Regions from separate parts of the Synechocystis sp. PCC 7339 genome, predicted to be linked through region 2. Evidence: predicted binding sites of a transcription regulator. Region 2 holds the regulator's gene; each other region holds the start of a gene.
What was found. Region 2 encodes NtcA, which controls nitrogen genes in cyanobacteria. Its sites were predicted from a motif close to GTANCNNNNGNTAC; they were not measured.
Positions count from the first base shown of each region.

Region 1 (4,265 bases), 1.6 Mb from region 2:
CAACTGGGGAGACGCCATGGGCAGAGGCTGGCCATTGTTAAGATAATTTTCTAACTGCTGCCATTCCCTTGGCCCCAGACTGCGGAGTAAATGTTGCTGCTCCAGGGTAAAAATATTGGTGTCTATGTAGGGAAAAGTGCCGGCCAGATAACGGAGCTGATTGATGGCATCTAGATATTGGCTTCTTTGCTGCTTCAGTTGGGCGGTTAGCTCATTGTCCCGTTGTAAGCGGGGGATAGTTCCAGCCCGCACTTCTTTCCGCTTTTCTTCTGTGGTTCTTTCGTCCACAAAACTGCCATCTTCCGGCGCGTAGATGGTGTAGGGAGATTCGGTACCAACACTGAGCTGGGGTTGGTTATAAAAACGGTAACCCACTACCCCTGTGAGGGAAACCACGGTAATCCCCAACATAACTGGTGGGTGGGCAATGCGGACAAACTTAGAGCGATGGATTTTTTGCCAAATGGTTTCGTCCTGGGACGGGGGCACCGTTGTCCTGGGGGAGGGGGGGCTGGGCGAAGTGGACTTTTTTAGTTGGGAAACCACTGCTTGGCGGAGGGCAAAGATTGCTTTCATAGCACCAATGGGTGGGCAACAGCTGGAAAATGTTGGGCTATCCAGTTAGTTGCCGTGGGTGGGGAGGATTTGTCCATATTCCTGTTGAGAGACTAATTTTAGACTAGATCGACGTTGCATTCCCAACGGGGGGCCACGGCCAAGGGAAGGTGTTCCTGGCCGGAACCAGCACGAAGCCGACCAGACCATCTTTGCCAAAGCCGTTGCCCCAAGGGCAAAAAGTTGGCGCGCACTGCGGAGCGATGGTCTTTTGTTAAGGCTTGTTGGCTAATCTCCATACCATTATAAGCTCCCACTAGGGCGAGGGTTAAGGGGGGTAAAATTCCGGGGTCAGGATTCAGGTCGGGGTCATTCGCTTGATTTTCGTTGGGAAGTGAGTCGGCGATCGCCTTGGGGTGGGGTTGGTTCATGCTCTGCAATTGGCGAATAATCAAGCGGGGTTGGGCAGGGTTTTTACCCCAGAGATAAATGGCGGTACCCACTACATCGATCCAGGGGTCTGGGCTTTGGCCGATGGTCTGGGGGGCATAATTTTGCAAACATTCGGCGATCGCCGTTAGCTGATTGAGGAAAATCGGGGAGAATGCTGGGGCCGGGCCAACGGGCCACCATCTCTCCGGTTGCCTCAGCAGGGCGGGCAACTGGGGGACAGTAAATCTCTCCGACAGGATGAGGGTCAATAGCCTTTGCCACAGCAATAGTGCTGGCTGGGACTGATCGCCACCGTTCCATTCAGGGCAATGATTCTGACAAAGATGGCACCAGTGGGATAAATCCTGCCTAAAGCCCAGGGGATTTTCGTGGTGGTACAGGGCCAAAACAATTAACCAATTCACCAACTGGGGCGGAGTCAAGGCCGGTTGGCGAGACAAGACCTTTTGCCAAAATGTTTGCGGTAAAGGGGTTTGGTAGGGGGCGGCCAAAACATGGCCCCAGGCTTCGTGCCATGGATACCCACTGGCTTGGTTTGATTGACACTGCCTTTGGTCTTTTCCTCCCAGGGCTAGGAGTAAACAAGCTTGGAAACGGGAAAGGTAAGAAAGGGCCATGGTGGAGCGGTAATCTAAGACAGTGTTAAGTGTGGGAAGTTTGTAGTTTGTCCATTGTTGATGATTTTGCCCATCCCCAAAGGGCCGCCATCTCTGCTCTGCGATCGCCATGGTTGAAAATGTTGCGACAGTACCGGGCGATCGCCGTTATTCGTACCGATTCCCTCAACCTAAGTGTGCAATTGGCCAAGGTGGCCATCGAAGCGGGTATGGGGTTAGTGGAAATTACCTGGAACAGTGACCGACCAGGGGACACCATTGCCCATCTGCGCCATCAATTTCCCCATTGTGCCATTGGTACGGGTACGGTGCTCCGTCAGGAAGATTTGCTCCAAGCCATTGCCAGTGGGGCCCAATTCTGTTTTACCCCCCACAGTGAGCCGGAGTTAATTACCAGCGCCGTTGCCCATGGCATACCGATTATTCCCGGTGCTTTTTCCCCCACAGAGATTGTCCAAGCCTGGCAGAGGGGCGCCACCGCCGTCAAAGTTTTCCCCATTAAAACCTTGGGGGGAGTGGACTACATTCAAGCTCTCCAGGGGCCCCTCGGCCAAATCCCCCTCATTCCCACTGGAGGGGTAACCTTGGAAAATGCTCAAGCTTTCCTGGCCTGCGGGGCGATCGCTGTGGGTCTATCCGGCCAGCTATTCCCTCCCCATTTAGTAAAAACCAAAGCCTGGACAGAAATTGGCGATCGGATCCGCACCTTGCTGGAGCAAATCCAGACCGCAAGGGTTTAATAGTACAAAAAGACGATTGACCCCATGGCAAAAAGCAGCCCAGTCGTCAAAGTCCGCAGGTTTACACCGAATTTTCCATTTGAAAAGTAGTAAATCATACAGAAAACAATCATGTAAAAATTGAATACTCTAATGGTTTGATGTCCGAAAAAGTCTAGTTTCTTCTATTCTTCGACCAAATCTATGGCAAAGCACTATCACAGAGCTGGCTTAATAATTTGGGAGAAATGAGTGGCGGAGGACTTTCGTAGAACAATGTAGATTAAAGTACAAAATGTCTAATTCGATATTGTCTAAACTAAATGTGGGTGAGAGGAGTCCTGTTAATCGGACACATTCCTCGCGTGCTGGGGCAGAAGAATCCTCTCTTTTTCGCTTTGTACGTCGTAAAATTAATTCCCCTTGGCTAGCCTGTATTCCCCTTACCGCTCTGATTGTGGTGCTGTGGAACGCTGCGGCGATCGCCCAAGATGTGCAGATACTCGACATCACGGTGGTTAACGAAAATGTTGCTACCCTCCAGGGTTACCTGAACACCATCTGGATTTTGATAGCCGCCATTTTGGTTATCTTCATGAATGCTGGTTTCGGTATGTTGGAAACCGGCCTTTGTCGCCAAAAAAATGCCGTTAACATTCTGACCAAAAACCTGATCGTTTTTGCCCTGGCTACCTTAGCCTACTGGGCGCTCGGGTTTTCTTTTATGTTTGGTAGCACCGAAAATTCCTTCATCGGTTTTGGAGGATTTTTCCTGAGCGGCGACCACTCCAACTACGGTTTAGACCCCTTTCCTGGGGGCCTGCCGGTGACAGTGTTTTTCCTTTTCCAGGTTGCGTTCTCCGCCACCGCTGCCACCATTGTTTCCGGTGCTGTTGCTGAACGGATCAAATTTAACGAGTTTCTGATTTTCAGCGTTCTGCTAGTGGGCGTCGCCTACCCCATCACCGGTCACTGGACCTGGGGCGGAGGCTGGCTAAGCTCTATTTCCATCATGGGGGCAGAAGGCTTTTCCGATTTTGCCGGTTCCACAGTGGTGCACTCCGTTGGAGGCTGGGCTGCTCTGGTGGGGGCTTGGATGTTGGGTCCGCGGCTGGGCAAATTTGTTGATGGCCGACCCGGTGCTATTCCTGGCCACAACATGGGTTTTGCCATGCTCGGTTGCCTGATTCTCTGGATTGGCTGGTTTGGGTTTAACCCTGGTTCTGAATTGGCCGCTAATGAAAATTGCGCCTACATTGCCGTAACCACTAACCTCGCCGCCTCGGCTGGGGGAGTCACCGCCACCTTCACCTCTTGGATTAAGGATGGTAAACCCGATTTAACCATGGTAATTAACGGTGTATTGGCCGGTCTGGTGGGCATCACTGCCGGTTGTGCTGGGGTTTCTTTCTGGGGCGCCGTTATTATCGGCGGCATTGCCGGTATTTTGGTTGTTTACTCCGTTGCCTTCTTCGACAAAATTAAAATTGATGACCCTGTAGGTGCCATTTCCGTTCACTTGGTCAACGGTATGTGGGGCACCCTCGCAGTGGGCTTTTTTGCCAAAGAAGGTGGATTGCTTTATGGCGGCGGCATTGGTCAACTGATTATCCAAATCATTGGTATTGCTGCCACCGGTGCTTTCACCGTCATCTTCAGCTTTGTAGTCTGGACGATCCTGAAGCAAACCATGGGTATCCGAGTCTCCGGCGAAGAAGAAATGATTGGTTTGGACATCGGCGAACACGGCATGGAGGCCTACACTGGCTTTGTTAAAGAAACCGACTCCTTTGGGGGCGCTGTTTCCAGTGCCGCTGTGTCTGAATAGTTGACTTTGGGTGGAAGGATAAATTTTATCCCTTCACCTACCGAAGACAAATTAATTTTCATCAAACTGGCAAAAAATAATAACTATCTCCAA
Region 1 is NZ_CP063659.1:702,548-706,812, forward strand. It holds gene IQE94_RS03185 (HD family phosphohydrolase) at 1-576, opposite strand, end outside; gene IQE94_RS03190 (hypothetical protein) at 675-1,625, opposite strand; gene IQE94_RS03195 (bifunctional 4-hydroxy-2-oxoglutarate aldolase/2-dehydro-3-deoxy-phosphogluconate aldolase) at 1,715-2,365, shown strand; gene IQE94_RS03200 (ammonium transporter) at 2,640-4,172, shown strand.
Region 1: IQE94_RS03200 (ammonium transporter) is a predicted target of NtcA. The motif match lies at 2,452-2,465, and genes of this name have one in related genera.

Region 2 (4,265 bases):
TCCCGGCGCTGGTAAAACACCCCCTTAAAAATTGTCAGAAATAGTCTGGGTGGGGAACTCATTGGGGGGAGCGATTATGCCATTGGTGCGACGGAACTGATCAATTTCTTTGATTAAGGCTCCCTCAGATTTTTGGCTAATTAGATAAAACTTGAATTCCTGATCCCGACTTAAATAAGCGGCGTGGGCGGCTCCATTTTCCACTAGAGGGCGGAAACTTTCGTCCCCAGCTACATACAACTGGAAGAAAGGCACCATGACAGCAGAGCCGTAGGCATGGAGCAAGTTGGGGTCAGGCAAGTTTAAGTTAATTGCTTCCACTGACTCCACTACGTTTTTGATGTTGGCATCAATTTTGGAGAAGTCTACGTGGGCTTGCCCTTCCATCAAGGTTAGATACTTATCACGACTGGCCAAACGGGGAAAAGAACGGGCCTGTTCCAACACAAAGGGAGTGGCTGGATCGTAACTGCCTCCAAGTAATAGAACCGGTACCGTAACCTTATGTAGTCCTGATACACCAAAGATCGCGCTGTTAACTGGATTGGCTGCTAGCACCGCTGCTACCCGGGAATCTCGAAAGTCGTAGTCAGACCGGGGTAGAGTCAAAGCATCGCACTGTAGTAGCAGGGCGGTATTAGGGACTCCTTGACCGATTTGACATTCTGATTCCAAAAAATTCCAATCGATGGTGGCTCCGGCCACGGCCAAAGCCCCATAACCGCCAAAGGAGTGCCCCCCCACCCCCACTTCAGTTAGGTTAAGGCGATCGCCAAATTCACTGGCATTAAGGCGTTCCAACTCATCGATGACATAACTGATGTCCTTTGGTCGGTCAATAAATTCCGTGGGATAGTAACCTTGGCGGGAAGTGCGGTTGAGCAGAGCCTTGGCCTGGAGAATGTCACTACCGGGGTGTTGGGGCAGAGCCACTACGAAACCATAGGAAGCCATTTTTTTGGCAGCAACATCGAAATCTTCAGGGCGAGAGGCTAAACCATGGGAAAAAACTAAAACTGGAGTTTTACCCGGTTTCCACCGTTGGGGGCGGTACACATCCACGTAAAAACGACGGTTACGACTTTGGTCGGTTAACCACCAGGTTTCCTTTGGAGCCACACCGTAGGGGCCCATTTCGGTGGGGTCAGGCAAGACGCTAAAGTCAATCTCCCCTTCTGAAGCGGCTTCAATTTCCGAGAGGGCAATCATTTTCTGGATAAAATGTTGGGACGCATCGACTAACAGTTGGGCTGCCCTGGCCCTCTGTTCTACGACTTCCCCTTGGAAATGAATGTCGGTGGGATACTTTCTAATAAAATTGATCAGGCTTAATCCCCCCTCGGGATCCTGAGCGGCCTGGACAATCGCCGCCCGAATACCATATTTGGAGTTAGCTCCCCAAGGCGCATTGAGAATAAACGCGGCCCGAGCTAAGGAATCTTCCCCCAGACTAGTGTTAAAAAAGTTGCTGAGCACAACGGGGTCCACCTCTGCCCGGAGCCCCATAATTTCCCTTAACTTGGTTAGTTTTTCTTCGGAGGCTCCCACTAGGTTGAATAAAAAGCTGAGATTGGAGTCCACAGTGCCATCTTGCACAAATCGTTCCAGGGATTCCACCCGCACTGTCAACTTGATTGGCCCGTAGGTAAAAAAGATATTTTCTGCAGTTTTGCCCGGTAATTGGATGGCGATCGCCGTGAGGGCTCCCAAACAAATGGACTGGAACCAACGACGGAGATTTGAGGGGAAAGTGACCATGGAAGCCATATTGGGGTTAATAAAAGGGCGGCAACAACCAAGTTGCTGGATTGGAGCAATAGGTGAGAAACCTGAGCTAATTCTAGGCAATTTTTTTGCCATTGCCCCCAACGTAAAAGTTATTTTTTTCTTCGTTACCTTTTGTTACCCGAAATTTAACGGAGCTAATCTAGACTGGACTATTGGTCACGGTTGCTCTGTCCACAGGATGGGAGATAATCTAGACGAGATCATTAGGGACCCTGACCATGCAGAAAGCCGACGAATTTGCCATCCACCTGTTTTTGTCCAATGGCCATAGGGAAGAAGTCCGCTTCATGACCATTCAAGATTTTCAAAAATGGTATAGCAACGAGGTTGTACCCAAGCACGACTCCCAGGAATTTATCAGTGTGCCGATTAAAAATATTCAAGGCGAGTACATGGTGGTGCGACCCTCGGCGATCGTTGCCATCCGGGTGGAACCAATTTTCTTTGGCAGTGTGGAGCGCATGTAGTCCATTGTGTATAATCTTGATACAGAATGGGGTTTTGCACTTCCCTTGATGCCCCCATTACCGTGAATGTGCATGGATCAGTCCTTAACCCAAGATCGTCCCCTAGCGGCAGTGTTTCGACGCTTAGGCAGTGAGTTGATGCCCCCGGTGGTGGAAACTTTTGATCGGAGTAAAACAATTTTTTTTCCTGGGGATCCGGCGGAACGGGTTTATTTTTTGCTTAAGGGAGCGGTTAAGTTATCTCGAGTCTACGAAGCGGGGGAAGAGATCACCGTTGCTCTGCTGAGGGAGAACAGTGTTTTTGGGGTATTATCATTAGTTACAGGACAACGTTCTGACCGTTTTTATCACGCAGTGGCTTTTACTCCGGTGGAGTTACTGTCTGCCCCCATTGAACAGGTGGAACAGGCTCTCAAGGAGCATCCCGACCTGTCATTGTTAATGTTGCAGGGCCTTTCTTCCCGGATCCTCCAGACGGAAATGATGATTGAAACCCTAGCCCACCGGGACATGGGTTCTCGTTTGGTTAGCTTTTTGTTGATCCTCTGTCGAGATTTTGGTGTACCTGCCCCGGACGGCATTCGCATTGACCTCAAGTTATCCCATCAGGCGATCGCCGAGGCGATTGGTTCCACCCGGGTAACGGTAACCAGACTCCTGGGAGATTTGCGGGAAGGCAATATGATCTCCATCACGAAAAAGAAAATTACCGTGCACAATCCCGTTGCTCTTAGTCAACAGTTTACCTAGCCAACCTCTATGACCAGTGCCTATATTCTGGTTCTTTCTGTCCTGATCCTGGGCGGGATCATTGCTGCGCTCGGGGATCATTTGGGCAGTAAGGTGGGGAAAGCTCGCCTGCGTTTGTTTAAACTACGACCCCGACAAACGGCGGTGGTGTTGACGGTAATTACTGGCACCCTAATTTCCGCTTCTACCCTGGGTATTTTGTTCACTTTTAGTAAATCCCTGCGGGAAGGGGTATTTCAACTGGATGATATTTTGGGTCAGTTGAGGGTGGCCAAAGCAGAATTAGAGCAGGCTAGCCAAGCCAAGGAAGAGATCGAATCAGAATTGAGTGAGGTACGTCAGGAGCAAAAGCTAGTAGAGGAGCGCAGTCAAGAGTTAGACCGTAATTACACCAGGGCATTGCAACTGTTACGTCGGGTGTCCCAGCAGTCTCGTAATTTACGTCAGGAAGTGGCTAATCTGTCGGCGGAAAGGGCGGAGTTAAATCGACAAAAGGACTCCCTATTGGCGGAAGCCACGGAGCTCCAGGATCAAGTGAAGTTGCGGGATCAGGAATTGTCCAAACGCCAAGAACGTATTGCTCAACAGGAAAAGGTTCTTGCCCGTCAGCAGGAACAGGTGAAGTCTTTGGAGCAGAGGTTTGCTTCTTTGGAAGCCCAGCGCCAACAACTACAGGCAGAAATCAATCAACGGGACACCAAAATTGATCAACTTGACCAGGCGATCGCCGCCAAAGATAATGACATCCAAGTGCGGGAAGAAAAATTACAGGGGCTAGAAACGGAACTCAGTTTCCTGCAAAGGGAAGTGGAAGAGCTAGAGCGTTATTACCAAGATTACCAAGAGTTGCGGGGACAACAAATTGCCATTCTGCGGGGTCAGTTATTGGCCTTTGGTGGCCTAAGGGTGGTAAACACCGAAGCTGTCAGTGGTGCGGTAGATCAATTATTACGACAGGCCAATCGCACCGCTCTGCAATTGGTCAAAACCCCCAATATGCCAGTGCCCGATGAACCCATTGTCCGGGTGACCACGGCCCAGGTAAATAGTATTAAGAACCAACTGCAACCAGGGCAGGAATATGTGATCCGGGTGTTGTCGGCGGGAAATTATGTGCAGGAAGAAAGGGAAATTCGGGTCTTTTTCGACGTGGTGCCCAACCGTCAAGTTTTCCGAGAATCTGAAACCATTGCCACCATTTCCCTCGAATCTTCCGATTTTAGCGAAGTTGATGTCCAAAAACGGATTGACTATCTCCTC
Region 2 is NZ_CP063659.1:2,299,157-2,303,421, reverse strand. It holds gene IQE94_RS10970 (alpha/beta hydrolase) at 25-1,767, opposite strand; gene IQE94_RS10965 (hypothetical protein) at 2,007-2,255, shown strand; gene ntcA (global nitrogen regulator NtcA) at 2,328-3,005, shown strand; gene IQE94_RS10955 (DUF3084 domain-containing protein) at 3,015-4,265, shown strand, end outside.

Region 3 (4,265 bases), 1.7 Mb from region 2:
TTGCTGTCGCTAGCATTGACGGTTTGGGTAATACCTAAACGGGTGGCCCGGAGCTTAATTTGCTGTCCCGACTCCTCCGCTGAAACGTATAAAATCCTTGGCAAGCGGGTGGCCAACTGGAAAGCCACTTGGAGTAACAAAGTTGATTTACCAATGCCTGGGTCTCCCCCAATTAAAATTAACGCCCCAGGGACAATGCCCCCCCCAAAACCCGGTCTAACTCCCCATAGCCAGAGGGAAAACGTCCTTGATTTTCCTGGTGAATTTGAGAAAACGTTAAAGCCCTCTGGGGTTGCCCAGTTTTTACCCTGGAAGAACCGGATTTTTTTGCCCCTAAACTACGGCGGTTAGTACCGCTAGAAGTAGCATTGACCAACTCTTCCTGTAGAGTGCCGTACTCATGACATTTAGGACAACGGCCAAACCATTGGGCATGGTCCGCTCCACAGGCAGAGCAAACAAACTTTGTCCGGGCTTTAGCCATGGGTGCCAAGGAGAATAAACTTAGGGCCCTATCTTGACCTAATCACCCCAAATCGAGCAAGAAGCAAGAAAAAACCACTGGCCCATTCAGATCCCGCCAAGGGGAAATCAATGTGACCAATGGCCCTAATAACTCAAACCATCAAACAGTGATCAGTGTTATGGCTATTTACTCGGTTAAAAACGATGCCAACCTAGCTGGCTTTGAACTTACCGGGATTTTCCACGTCGGTTCGGGTCCAATCGCAGGTGAAACCTTTGGTTTCCGGTACAAATTGGTTCCAGGGGATGGGATCAACGGGGCCTTCACTAGACCAAACAATGGTGAACTGACCTTCGTCGTTAACTTCCCCGATGCGGACAGTTTTGGAAATGTGGTGGTTGGGTTGCATGGTCACCATGCCCTCTGGGGCGTCAAAGGTTTGACCGATCGCCGCCGCCCGGACTTTTTCTAGCCCTTCGGGAGTTTCACCCACATCTCCAGCCGCTTCCACCGCGGCTTTCCAGAGGTAAACGGAAATATAGGCCGCTTCCATGGGGTCATTGGTCACCCGGTCTTCACCATACTTGGCTTTAAAGGCGGCCACAAACTTCTGGTTGGCGGGGGTATCCACGCTTTGGAAATAGTTCCAAGAAGCAAATTGACCAAGGAGGTACTCCTTACCAATTTGTCGTACTTCCTCTTCCGCCACACTCACGGACATAACCGGATATTTGTCGGGGGTCAAACCAGCAGATTGGATCTGTTTGAAGAAGGCAACGTTACTGTCCCCATTCAGGGTGTTGAAAATTACGCCACCATCGGGCAGAGCTTCCCGGATTTTGGTGATGATGGGGGTAACTTCAGTGTTGCCCAGGGGCAGGTAATCTTCCCCAACGGTTTCGCCACCTTTGGCTTTTAATTGCTCTTTGATAATGGTGTTGGCAGTGCGGGGGAACACATAATCAGAACCCACTAGGAAGAACTTATTCCCCTTGTTTTCCAACAACCAATCCACCGCTGGTTCAATTTGCTGGTTAGGAGCGGCACCGGTGTAGAAAATATTTTTAGAACATTCTTGCCCTTCGTACTGTACCGGGTACCAAAGCATGTGGTTTTTAGCTTCAAATACGGGCAGTACTGCTTTACGGCTAGCGGAAGTCCAACAACCGAAGACGTTAACTACTTTGTCTTGGTCAATCAACTTCGCTGCTTTTTCCGCAAAGGTGGGCCAATCGGAAGCACCATCTTCTTTGATGGCCTGAATTGGCCGACCCAATACTCCACCGGCCGCATTAATTTCCTCGATCGCCAGTTCCGCCGCTTCCACTACGGTGGTTTCACTGATGGCCATGGTGCCACTGAGGGAGTGGAGCAAACCAACTTTGACCGGTTCCCCGGTGGGGGCCATTCCTTCTGTGGGGGTGTCGGTGGGTTCAGTGGTCGGTTCTGTCCCACCACCACAGGCTTTGAGCAATAGACTGGCGCCTAGGGTTGCTGATCCATACAGCAAAAATTTACGTCTTCCAAAAGGGTTAGTCATACGCGAAAAATTATTACCTCGTAAGGATTCTAAATATGCTTGTTGGCTGGTGGAGAGGAGTTATTGGGCGGAAACAGTGCTCTTAAAAAGTTTTTATCCGCAGTTTATTTAGGTCAACAAGGGAAGCCATTTCCGAGAATAGGTTCACCGGAAACAAATAAGACCCCATACTACGAGCAGGTTAAGAAACAGTTATGTAGCATAGGATACCTTCTTTCCCTGGTTAAACGTATTTTTGGCCGGTTTTGCTCCCATTGTCAGGGAGGTTTGGCATTGGAACCGTTCAAAGGGAACAATCTTGATTATTGGCGATCGCCATGGTTTTCTAGACGATAGAGGGTAAGGAAAGTGGATTCCCACACCAAACGGGGCTGGACGTAGGCCGTTAGATATTTACGGGCTTTCTCCAAAATTTCTAGCCATTGCCGTTGGCCGTAGCTTTGCCAGTAATGGTATTGCAGATAATCCACCAACCAGAGTTGGGCACCATTGTCGAGGTTACTGTCCACCAGTTTGGCCAAATCAAACGCCGCCAGGGGATCGACGGGGGGGTGAATTAACTTTTGCCGCAGTTCAGCGGAGATACTTTGCATCTGTTCCCAGGCTTCAAACAAAATGCCGGGACTACCCTGGGCGATCGCCAAAAGTTCAGGGTGATTAAGGATTTCCTGACGGCCTAGCCTTTGCAAAATTTTGGCCATGTCATCTTCCTCCAAACGATAAAAGGGAATGCGCTGGCAACGGGAAACAATGGTGGGTAAGAGGGCATCGACGCTGGGGGCCAGCAGGATCAAAGTGGCCCGTCCTGGCTCCTCCAAGGTTTTTAGTAAAGCATTGGCCGCCCCTTCATTCATGGCTTGGGCTTCTTCAATCAGGATAACGGCTCTGTCCGCTTCCAAGGGGGGACGACTGAGGAAACGATTAATTTCTCGAATTTGTTCTACTCGAATTAGGGGAGCCGCCCTTCGTTTGAGCCCGGCTTGCTCGGCTTCGTAAGCGGTTAATAGTTTGCCCTGATGTTGAAAAGTTGGCTCTATTTTCAGTAAGTCAGGATGATTGCCGGCAAAAAAACGTTCCTGGCGATCGGGTTCAGATCCCCATCCCATTAATAAGGTTTCCCCAAAGGCCTTGGCGGCTAAACTTTTGCCTACCCCATCGGGACCCACCAACAAATAGGCTGGGGCAATGCGCTTCTGGGCGATCGCCTGGTGTAGTAAGGCAATGGCTTGGTCTTGGCCAAGGATGGATTGGAAGCGATTCATGGCCCTGCCCAACTTTGTTAACCTAAACAAGATTAATACTTAACTTTCCCTGCTCTTTTAACTATTCCATGCCCGAGTCTTTGCTTCTGCCCGCTGGCCTAATTTCCCTCTCCCTGGCGATCGCCGCTGGATTATATTTATTCACCGCCCGGGGCTATCAATCATCGGATTCCGTGGCCAACGCCTATGACCAATGGACGGAGGACGGCATTTTGGAATATTACTGGGGCGACCATATCCACCTCGGCCATTATGACGATCCCCCGGTGGCCAAGGATTTTATCCAATCAAAAATCGATTTTGTCCATGCCATGGCCCAGTGGGGAGGCTTGAATACACTTCCCCCAGGCACCACCGTGTTGGATGTAGGTTGCGGCATTGGTGGTAGCAGTCGCATTCTCGCTAAAGATTATGGTTTTAACGTTACAGGCATCACCATTAGCCCCCAGCAAGTCAAACGGGCTACGGAATTAACTCCCCCCGATGTAACGGCCAAGTTTGCAGTGGATGATGCCATGGCTTTATCATTCCCAGACGCTAGCTTTGACGTGGTGTGGTCAGTGGAAGCGGGGCCCCATATGCCCGATAAAGCCGTCTTTGCCAAGGAGTTAATGCGGGTGCTCAAACCAGGGGGAATTTTGGTAGTGGCGGATTGGAATCAACGGGACGATCGCCAGGTGCCGTTAAACCTTTGGGAAAAACCAGTGATGCGACAATTGTTGGATCAATGGTCTCACCCCGCCTTTGCCAGCATTGAAGGTTTTGCGGAAAACCTCGAAGCCACTGGGTTAGTGGACGGCCAGGTGACCACTGCTGATTGGACTGTCCCCACCCTCCCTGCTTGGTTAGACACCATCTGGCAGGGCATTATCCGGCCCCAGGGCTGGTTGCAATATGGCTTGCCTGGGTTTGTCAAATCGGTGCGAGAAGTGCCCACTATTTTGTTAATGCGCCTTGCCTTTGGGGTAGGGCTTTGTCGCTTTGGCATGTTTAAGGC
Region 3 is NZ_CP063659.1:222,516-226,780, reverse strand. It holds partial or broken gene radA (DNA repair protein RadA) at 1-484, opposite strand, end outside; gene urtA (urea ABC transporter substrate-binding protein) at 678-2,006, opposite strand; gene IQE94_RS01070 (DNA polymerase III subunit delta') at 2,309-3,268, opposite strand; gene IQE94_RS01065 (2-methyl-6-phytyl-1,4-hydroquinone methyltransferase) at 3,337-4,265, shown strand, end outside.
Region 3: urtA (urea ABC transporter substrate-binding protein) is a predicted target of NtcA. The motif match lies at 2,203-2,216, and genes of this name have one in related genera.